Regions from separate parts of the Xanthobacter aminoxidans genome, predicted to be linked through region 2. Evidence: predicted binding sites of a transcription regulator. Region 2 holds the regulator's gene; each other region holds the start of a gene.

Evidence for each region. Region 2 encodes LexA, which represses DNA repair genes until DNA is damaged. Its sites were predicted from a motif close to TGTTCNNNNTGTGTTCNG; they were not measured.
Region 1: recA (recombinase RecA) is a predicted target of LexA. The motif match lies at 1,739-1,756, and genes of this name have one in related genera.
Region 3: uvrA (excinuclease ABC subunit UvrA) is a predicted target of LexA. The motif match lies at 1,305-1,322, and genes of this name have one in related genera.

The regions. Positions count from the first base shown of each region.
Region 1 covers NZ_JBAFUS010000002.1:906,397-909,672, forward strand. The annotation lists gene V5F74_RS13290 (glutathione S-transferase family protein) at 11-718, shown strand; gene V5F74_RS13295 (SDR family NAD(P)-dependent oxidoreductase) at 735-1,541, shown strand; gene recA (recombinase RecA) at 1,822-2,907, shown strand; gene alaS (alanine--tRNA ligase) at 3,172-3,276, shown strand, end outside.
Region 2 covers NZ_JBAFUS010000002.1:1,129,465-1,132,740, forward strand. The annotation lists gene V5F74_RS14300 (ComEC/Rec2 family competence protein) at 1-1,476, shown strand, start outside; gene lexA (transcriptional repressor LexA) at 1,597-2,307, opposite strand; gene V5F74_RS14310 (molybdopterin molybdotransferase MoeA) at 2,466-3,276, opposite strand, start outside.
Region 3 covers NZ_JBAFUS010000001.1:13,823-17,098, forward strand. The annotation lists gene gyrA (DNA gyrase subunit A) at 1-251, opposite strand, end outside; gene ssb (single-stranded DNA-binding protein) at 589-1,140, opposite strand; gene uvrA (excinuclease ABC subunit UvrA) at 1,584-3,276, shown strand, end outside.

The DNA.
Region 1 (3,276 bases), 220 kb from region 2:
GGTGATCCCGTTGATCCGCTTCTATTTCCATCCGACGCCTAACCCGGCCAAGGTCGCGCTCTTCCTGGAAGAGACGGGCCTTCCCTACGAGATTGTCCCGGTGGACACCGCCAAGGGCGAGCAGCACCTGCCGGCGTTCCGCGCCATCAATCCCAACGGCAAGGTGCCAGCCATCGTCGATACGGACGGGCCGGGCGGCGGCGAGACGCGGGTGTTCGATTCCACCGCGATCCTCATTTATCTCGCGGAGAAGACCGGCCGCTTCGGCGGTGATCCCAAGGACCGGCCGGAGTTGCTCTCCTGGCTGCTGTTTCTCGCCAGCGGCCTTGGGCCGTTCTCCGGTCAGGCGGTGCATTTCCAGCACGCCGCGCCCGAGGGGCTCGGCTATGCCGTGAACCGGTACCGTCGCGAGGCGGAGCGGCACTATCAGGTGCTCGACGACCTGCTCGCCACCCGCCCCTACATCACCGGCAAGGACTACACCATCGCCGACATGTCGGCCTGGGGGTGGATCCTTCGCGCGTCCCGGGTGCTGAAGGGCGAGGACGATCCCCTGGCGCGCTTCCCGCACATCAAGCGCTGGTTCGCCGAGATCGACGCCCGCCCCGCCGCCGCCCGCGCCCGCGCGGTGGGCACCGATCACGCCTTCAAGCCCATGGGCGATGAGGAATCCCGCAAGGCGCTCTTCCCCTCCAACTATCCGCCGGCAGCGGAGTGAAGGGGCAGGCAACGCCATGAAGATCAAGGGAAAGCGAATCCTCCTCACCGGCGGATCGAGCGGCATCGGCCGCGCCATCGCCACCGCTTTGGCAGCGGAAGGCGCGCGCCTCGTGCTCACCAGCCGCCGGCCTGACGCTCTGGCGGAGGCGGTCGGCGCGCTCAAGGCGTCCGGCGCCGAGGTCCACGGCATCCCCGGCGACGTGACCGATCCTGCGGACCGTACGACGATGCTGGACGGCGCGGTGGCGGCGCTGGGCGGCCTCGACATCCTCATCAACAATGCCGGCGGCGTACGCGCCGGCCGGCTGGAGGAGACGAGCGAGGCCGACATCCGCGCCATGATCGAGGTGGACCTGATCGCGCCCATCCTCGTCACCCGCGCCGCGCTGCCGGCGCTGCGGGCGAGCGGGGAGGGACTGATCGTGGACATCACCTCCGCCATCGCGCTCATCGGTATGCCGTTCTACGCCACCTATGCGGCGGCGAAGGCTGGCCTCGCGCGCTTCGATGAGGCGCTCAGGCGGGAGCTGGCAGGAGAAGGCGTGCGCGTCCTCACCGTCTATCCCGGTGCCACCGACACGCCGATGATGCGCAGCAGCCGCGCCGGACCGGAGGTCGGCTTCAGCCGCGAGCCGGCCGAGGCGGTGGCGGAGGCCGTCGTTGCCGGCATCGCGGCCGATGCGTTCGAGGTGGTGCGCGGCGGGGAGGCGCGGGCACAGATGATCGCGCTCAACCGCACCGACCCGCTCGCCCTCGATGCCCGCTTCGCCACCCTCAAGGATGCCCTCGGCGAAGCCGTGCGCGACCACGCCGCCCTCTAGGCGCTCACGCCTCCACGACAATGCCCCCGTCGCCCTGCCGGTCGATCACCGACAGGGCGGCGGCGGTGCCGACCCGCTCCGGTTGTGAGCGTGTCGAGGTCGTTCAGCGCCCGGCGTCAGCGACATTTATTCCGGAATCCTGTTGGTGCTCCAGCGACAAAGAGCGATCGCGCCTCCACCACACGCTGAGTGCCAAATAGAACATATTGCGAACTGAGAACAAAAAGGGTACAAGCACAACGTTCTTAATTCCCCCTTGCACCCGCACCGGAGCGCGGCGATGACTCAGGCGACACTCCGACTCGTCGAAGGTTCTTCCATGGACAAGACCAAGGCGCTGGATGCCGCGCTCTCGCAGATCGAGCGGCATTTCGGCAAGGGCTCCATCATGCGGCTCGGCAAGGGCGGGAAAGCCCTTGAGATTGAGAGCATTCCCACCGGTTCGCTGGGGCTCGACATCGCACTGGGCATCGGCGGCCTGCCCAAGGGACGCGTCGTGGAGATTTACGGACCCGAATCCTCGGGCAAGACCACGCTCGCGCTTCACACGATCGCCGAATCGCAGAAGCGCGGGGGCACCTGCGCCTTCATCGACGCCGAGCACGCGCTGGACCCGATCTATGCCCGCAAGCTGGGCGTGAACCTCGACGACCTGCTTATCTCCCAGCCCGACGCCGGCGAGCAGGCGCTGGAGATCGCCGACACGCTGGTGCGCTCCGGTGCCGTCGACGTGCTGGTGGTCGATTCGGTGGCGGCCCTCACCCCCCGGGCCGAACTCGACGGCGAGATGGGCGACAACCAGCCGGGCCTTCAGGCTCGCCTCATGAGCCAGGCGCTGCGCAAGCTCACGGCCTCCATCTCCAAGTCCAACACCATGGTCATCTTCATCAACCAGATCCGGATGAAGATCGGCGTGATGTACGGCTCGCCGGAGACCACCACGGGTGGCAACGCGCTGAAGTTCTATGCCTCGATCCGCCTCGACATCCGCCGCATCGGCGCCATCAAGGAACGCGACGAGGTGGTGGGCAACCAGACCCGTGTGAAGGTGGTGAAGAACAAGCTGGCGCCGCCGTTCAAGCAGGTCGAGTTCGACATCATGTATGGCGAGGGTGTCTCCAAGACGGGCGAATTGCTCGATCTCGGTGTCAAGGCCGGCGTGGTGGAGAAGTCCGGTGCCTGGTTCTCCCACGACAGCCAGCGCCTGGGGCAGGGTCGCGAGAACGCCAAGACCTTCCTGAAGCAGAACCAGGAGATCGCCGGGCGCATCGAGGCCGCTATCCGCCAGAATGCCGGCCTCATCGCCGAGAAGATCCTCGCCGGCGATCCGGAGGAGGACGCCGAAGGCTCCGCCGCCGACGCCTGATGCGCCGGGCGCGGACGTCGCCTTGACGGATTTCGGTGCGGGCGGGGGCCGGATGGTCTCCGCCCGTTTCGTCTTGCGCCCTCGCGTTTCTGGACAAGCGGCGGGCCCATCGTTAAACGAACCCGGTTCCGCCGGCCGCATCGGTCGAGGGAACCGCGCGACACCCGAGGGATGGCCCCAAGCTCGGCCCGAGGCGCTGGCGCGCGCAGCGATCACCAGAGCCGGCCGCCGCAAGGCCCGGCCTCCGAGGGACAGTGCCGGCACATGAGCGGCGTCAACGAGATCCGGTCGAGCTTCATCGACTACTTCGTCAAGGAGGGCCACGAGGCCGTCGCCTCGTCGCCCCTCGTGCCGCATAACGACCCCACG
Region 2 (3,276 bases):
CGCATCCGCGCCTCGCTTTCCGGCGTGCCGGCAGAGGTCGCGGTGGCGCTGGTGGCCGGCGACCGCTCCGGCATTCCGCGCGCGGTGGAGGAGAGCATGCGGGTGTCCGGCCTCTCGCACATCCTCTCCATCTCCGGCCTGCACATGGCGCTGGTGGCCGGCACCCTGTTCGCGCTGGCGCGGGGCCTGCTGGCGCTGGTGCCGGGGCTGGCTTTGTCGTGGCCCATCAAGTCATTCGCGGCGCTGATCGCGCTGTCGGGCAGCGCCTTCTATCTCGTGCTGTCGGGCAACGACGTGCCGGCACAGCGTTCCTTCGTGATGACGGGGCTGGTGCTGGCCGGCGTGCTGGTGGGGCGACCGTCCCTGTCGCTGCGCTCGGTGGGTGTCGCGGCGGTGGTGGTGCTGGCGCTGACGCCGGAGGCGGCGCTGGACCCGGGCACGCAGATGTCCTTCGCCGCCACCCTCGCCCTCGTTGCCGCCTATGAAAGGCTTCAGCCTTTGCGGGCGATACCCCGGCCGGACGGCATCGCCGGAGCCGTAGTCTCCTGGGTGGCGGTGCTGGTGGCCGGCACGGCGCTGACTTCGCTGGTGGCGGGGTTGGCGACGGCGCCGTATGGCATCTTCCACTTCCAGCGGGTGGCGCCCTATGGGCTTCTCGCCAATCTCGCGGCGATGCCGGCCGTGTCCTTCCTTGTCATGCCGGCGGGCCTCGCGGGCGTGCTGCTGATGCCGTTCGGCTGGGACCATCTGGCCTGGCCGGTGATGGGCCGGGGCATCGAGATCATGACGGCGGTGTCCGACTGGGTGGGGACCCTGCCGGGGGCCGATATCCGCGCCGCCTTCGTCGGTGCCGGAACGCTGCTCTGGCTCTCCCTCGCGCTGCTGGCCCTCTGCCTGCTGCGGGGCGTTCTGACCCTCGCGGCGCTGGTGCCCCTCGGCCTCGCCGCGCTGGTGGCGGGAACGCCGCTGAAGCCGGACCTCCTCATCGCGCCCGATGCGCAGACGGTGGCGGTGCGGATGCCGGATGGACGGCTTTCCGTGCTCGGCGCCTCGGGCCAGAAGCTGGTGGTGGAGCAATGGCTGACGCGGGAGGGCGACCGCCGGACGGCCGGCACCAAGGACCTCGCCTCCGCCTTCCTGTGCGACCCGCTCGGCTGCACCGCGCCGCTGCCCGGCGGCGGCACCATCGCCGTCTCCCGGCGCGCGGAGAGCCTGGAGGCGGACTGCCTGAATGCCCGCATGGTCGTCACCCGCGATGCCCCGCCTCGCGCCTGCCCGGCCGAGGTGCTGACACCGGAAAAACTCGCGCGGACCGGAACGCTCGCCTTCACCCTGCGCGATGGTGCCCTCGTGGCCGAGCGAAGCCGCAGCCCCTCGGTGTCCCGGCCGTGGATGGCACCGCTGCCGCCGGACCTCGCATCCGAGCGGGGGGCGGTCGATGCGGGCGATCCGCAGGCCGACGCCACCGCTCCCTGACACGACAATTGCCAGGCGTCGGGGTGAGGGGCAACGCCTTCAAAAAAGCGCAGGCGCCCGTTGAGCGTGGACCACCGCGCCCCTCACCCCGTTCCGGATCTCCCGCGGGAGAAATAAGGATCAGTAGCGGCGCATGAGGCCGATCAGACGGCCCTGGATGCGCACGCGGTCGGGACCGAAAATGCGGGTCTCGTAGGCCGGATTGGCGGCCTCCAGCGCGATGGAGGCGCCCTTCTTGCGCAGGCGCTTGAGGGTGGCTTCCTCGTCGTCCACCAGCGCGACGATAATGTCGCCGGTGTCGGCGGAATCGCACTTGCGGATCAGCACCGTGTCGCCATCGAGGATGCCGGCCTCGATCATGCTGTCGCCGCGCACCTCAAGGGCGAAATGCTCGCCGGAGCCGAGCATCTCGGGCGGGATGTTCAGCGTATGGCTGCGGCTCTGAATGGCGGAGATGGGCGAGCCGGCGGCGATGCGGCCCATGACCGGCACCGAGACCACCTGTCCCGCCTCGTCATCCTCCGCCACGGGGCGGACCTTGCCGAGGCTGCCCTCGATGACCGAGGGCGAGAAACCCCGCCCTGCGGACCGGGCGGAGGCGAGGCCCGGCGCCACGCTGTCGGGCAGGCGGACCACCTCCAGCGCGCGGGCGCGATTGGGCAGGCGGCGGATGAAGCCGCGCTCTTCCAGAGCGGTGATGAGGCGGTGGATACCGGACTTGGAGCGCAAGTCCAGCGCTTCCTTCATCTCGTCGAAGGAGGGGGGAACACCGGTCTCCTTCAGCCGCTCATGGATGAAGCGCAGAAGGTCATATTGCTTCCGAGTGAGCATTCCCTGGCCCCGTTCCTTGCACGCACCGCCGCGGAACAGGCGCTCTCGGCCGGTCCCGATTCAAGGCGCATCCCGCCCGGTGCGCCGCGAAACAAATCATGAACAGTCTTTATCTGTTCCTTTTGTGTTCCGCAAGTGGTGAAGGCTCCGTTAAGGGCTCAATCCGCGAAGGGAATAATCTCGCAGGGGTCTCCGACGCGGCCCGCCGGGGCGAAAGGCGGGCGCACCAGAAGGCAGTCGGCGGCGGAAAGAATGCTCAGCATGGCGCTGTCCTGCGAGGTGCAGGGGATGGCGTGGATCGAGCCATCCGCCCGGCGCTCGAGGGTCGCGCGCATGAAATCGCGCCGCACGTCATTGGGCGGCAGGTCCGCCGCGAGGCGCGCCGGCACCGTCTCGGGGCCGGGGCGGGAATCGCCCTGCAGGGCGCGGATGAGGGGGACGAGGTAGACCATCCCGCAGACGTGGGACGACACCGGGTTGCCTGGCAGCCCCAGCACCCGCACGGTGCCGCGATGGCCGAACATCAGCGGCTTGCCGGGCCTGAGCGCGATCTTGTGGACCGAGAGATCGACCCCTTCCGCCTTCAGCGCCGGGGCCATGAGGTCATGATCGCCCACCGAAGCGCCACCGGAGGAGACGACGAGATCGAACTCGCCGGAGAGCGCCCGCGCCACCACGGCGCGGATGGCGGCGAGGTCGTCCTTGATGAGGCCGAGGTCGGTCACATCGGCGCCGGCGCGGCGGGCCAGTTCCGCGAGGCCGAAGGCGTTGGAGACGACGATTTCGCTGTCGTTGCCGGTGCCCTGGCCCGGCAGCACCAGCTCGTCGCCGGTCTGAAGCAGCGCGACGCGCGGGCGGCGGGCGACCGGCACCGTCGCATGGTCCATGGCGGCGGCCAGCATGATGTCGCGGCCGGTCAGCCGCCGGCCCGCGAAGAGGCCGGGCGCGTCGGCGGAAAAATCACAACCG
Region 3 (3,276 bases), on a different contig from region 2:
CCGATCACGTCGCCGACCACGCGGGCCGACTTGCGGTACTGCTTGTTCCACTCGTACCCGTTCTCGTGCATGGAGAACAGGATGCGCCGATGCACGGGCTTGAGGCCGTCGCGCACGTCGGGCAGGGCCCGGGCGACGATGACGCTCATGGCATAATCGAGATAGGAGCGGGACAGCTCCTCCGTGATGGAAACGGGCCGGATGTCGGACGGCGGCTCGCCACCAGTCTTCGGCGTTTCGGAATCGGCCAAAAGTCAGCACTCGCATGGATTGGTGAGGTGCTTCCTTCTAGCCGATTCACCCCTGCGACGCCAGCAAAACCCCTCTGGCGGACGTAAATTTATACTATATAAATCAATGGGTTATGCAGACCATCTCGCAGGTCGCCGGACAATTTGTCGGTTTTGCGTCAGATGGGCTCGCGAACGCCGCCTGAAGCGGCCGGAAACGGGGCCTGCGACGGCACAACAAAAGCCCGCCCGCGGCATGCGCAGGCGGCGACTTTCCGTGAGCCAATCAGCAACAAAGCTAGGGCGGCCAGCACCAAGACCGACCGCAGCGCCCCGTCCTCAAAGCCGAAGGCGTGCCTCAGAACGGGATTTCGTCGTCGAGATCGGCCGCAGGGCGTCCGCCACCCGAACCGCCGCCAGCCGGTGCCGGACGGCGCCCGCCGCCGGAACCGCCTCCGCTGTAGCCGCCGAAGCTGCCGCCTCCGCCGCCCATGGGGCTGGCCGAGCCGAAGTCGGAGCCGCCGCCATATTCGTCCGCGCCGGAGCCGGCGCCGCCGCCCTCACGGCCGTCGAGCAGGGTCAGCTCGCCGCGATAGGGCCGCAGCACAACCTCGGTGGTGTAGGTCTCGCGGCCGTCCTTCTCATACTTGCGGGTCTCGAGCTGGCCCTCGATGTAGACCTTGGAGCCCTTCTTCAGGAAACGCTCGGCCACGCCGACCAGGTTCTCGTTGAAGATCACCACCCGGTGCCACTCGGTGCGCTCGCGGCGCTCGCCGGAGGCCTTGTCGCGCCAGTTCTCGGACGTGGCGATGGACAGGTTGCAGACGCGGCCGCCGTTCTGGAACGACTTGACCTCCGGGTCGCGGCCCAGATTGCCGACCAGGATCACCTTGTTGACGCTGCCGGCCATCCCGCTCTCCCTCGTGCCGTGTTCCGCCGTTCCGCAGGCCGCCATTGCGACGCGCCGCGAATCCCGCACCCTACCGTCCCCGCCGGGTCATGCGACCCCCGGCGCGGCTTTATCCCCATGATGAACCGCCGCTGGCCGCCGTGCGTAACAGCTCATGGCTTAAATGTTCACGTTGTGTTCCTAACCGACTTCCCCCAGACTGGCAAGAGCATCGGCGCGCTCGATCCGAGTCGCCCCGCTCTTTTTGGGTGGCGCCCTTCGGAGTTCGTATTATGTTCTCTTCCGCATCGCACAAGGTTCACTACATTTCCGAGAGTTCATGAGCACGTTCCCCGGCGCGCTGCGCGGCTTTCCGGCCGCTGGCGTGCTCGCCGCTGCAAGGGCGGCACGATCGTTTCTCAGGCCCCGACCCCTTTTTGCGCCGCAGGCGCCAGCGGATGTCCATGTCTGATCGCGCAGCCTCCCCGCGTCCCATCCCGCGCCGCGATGCCCGTACCCTCTCGGTGCGCGGCGCGCGCGAGCACAATCTCAAGAACGTGGACCTCGAAATCCCCCGCGACAGTCTGGTGGTGTTCACCGGCCTGTCCGGCTCGGGCAAAAGCTCGCTCGCCTTCGACACCATTTATGCGGAAGGCCAGCGGCGCTATGTGGAAAGCCTCTCCGCCTACGCCCGCCAGTTCCTGGAGATGATGCAGAAGCCGGACGTGGACCAGATCGACGGTCTCTCGCCGGCCATTTCCATCGAACAGAAGACCACCTCGAAGAATCCGCGCTCCACGGTCGGCACCGTCACCGAGATCTACGACTACATGCGCCTTCTGTGGGCGCGCACCGGCGTGCCCTACTCCCCGGCCACGGGCCTGCCCATCGAGAGCCAGACCGTCTCGCAGATGGTGGACCGCACCCTCGCGCTGCCGGAAGGCACGCGGCTCTTCCTGCTCGCGCCGGTGGTGCGGGGGCGCAAGGGCGAGTACCGCAAGGAACTCGCCGAGTGGATGAAGAAGGGCTTCCAGCGGGTCAAGATCGACGGCACCTTCCACGAGATCGCCGAGGCGCCGGCCCTCGACAAGAAGTTCAAGCACGACATCGACGTGGTGGTGGACCGCATCGTGGTGCGCGCGGACCTCGCCCAGCGGCTCGCCGACAGCTTCGAGACCGCGCTCGGCCTCGCTGACGGGATCGCGGTGGCCGAGTTCGCCGACGAGAAGGACGAGGCCGGCGCCCCGCGGCGCATCATCTTTTCCGAGAAGTTCGCCTGCCCGGTGTCCGGCTTCACGATTTCCGAGATCGAGCCGCGGCTGTTCTCCTTCAACAATCCCTTCGGCGCCTGCCCGGCCTGCGACGGCCTCGGCGTGGAGCAGACCATCGACCCGGACCTCGTGGTGCCGGACAAGGCCCGCTCGCTGAAGCAGGGCGCCATCGCCCCCTGGGCCAAGTCCACCTCGCCCTATTACGGGCAGACGCTGGATGCGCTGGCGAAGCACTACCACTTCAAGCTGAACGTGCCCTTCGCCGATCTGCCGGAGCAGGCGCGCGACGTCCTCCTCTTCGGTTCTGGGACCGAGAAGATCACCTTCCACTATGACGACGGCATGCGCGCCTACGAGACCTCGAAGACCTTCGAGGGCGTGGTGCGCAACCTTGACCGGCGCTGGAAGGAGACCGACAGCGACTGGGCGCGGGAGGAGATTTCCAAATATTTCTCCACTGTTCCCTGCAAGGTCTGCAACGGCTACCGGCTGAAGCCCGAGGCGCTGGCGGTGAAGATCGCCGGGCGGCACATCGGCGAAATCGGCGAGCTCTCGGTGCGGGCCGCGGCGGGATGGTTCGAGAGCCTGCCGGCCCAGCTCACCGACAAGCAGAACGAGATCGCCGGGCGCATCCTGAAGGAGATCCGCGAGCGGCTGCGCTTCCTCTTGGACGTGGGGCTGGAATACCTCACGCTGGCGCGGTCCTCGGGCACGCTTTCCGGCGGCGAGAGCCAGCGCATCCGCCTCGCCTCGCAGATCGGCTCCGGCCTCACCGGCGTGCTGTACGTGCTGGATGAGCCCTCCATCGGCCTGCACCAGCGCGACAATGAGCGGCTGCTCGGCACGCTGAAGCACCTGCGCGACCTCGGCAACACGGTGATCGTGG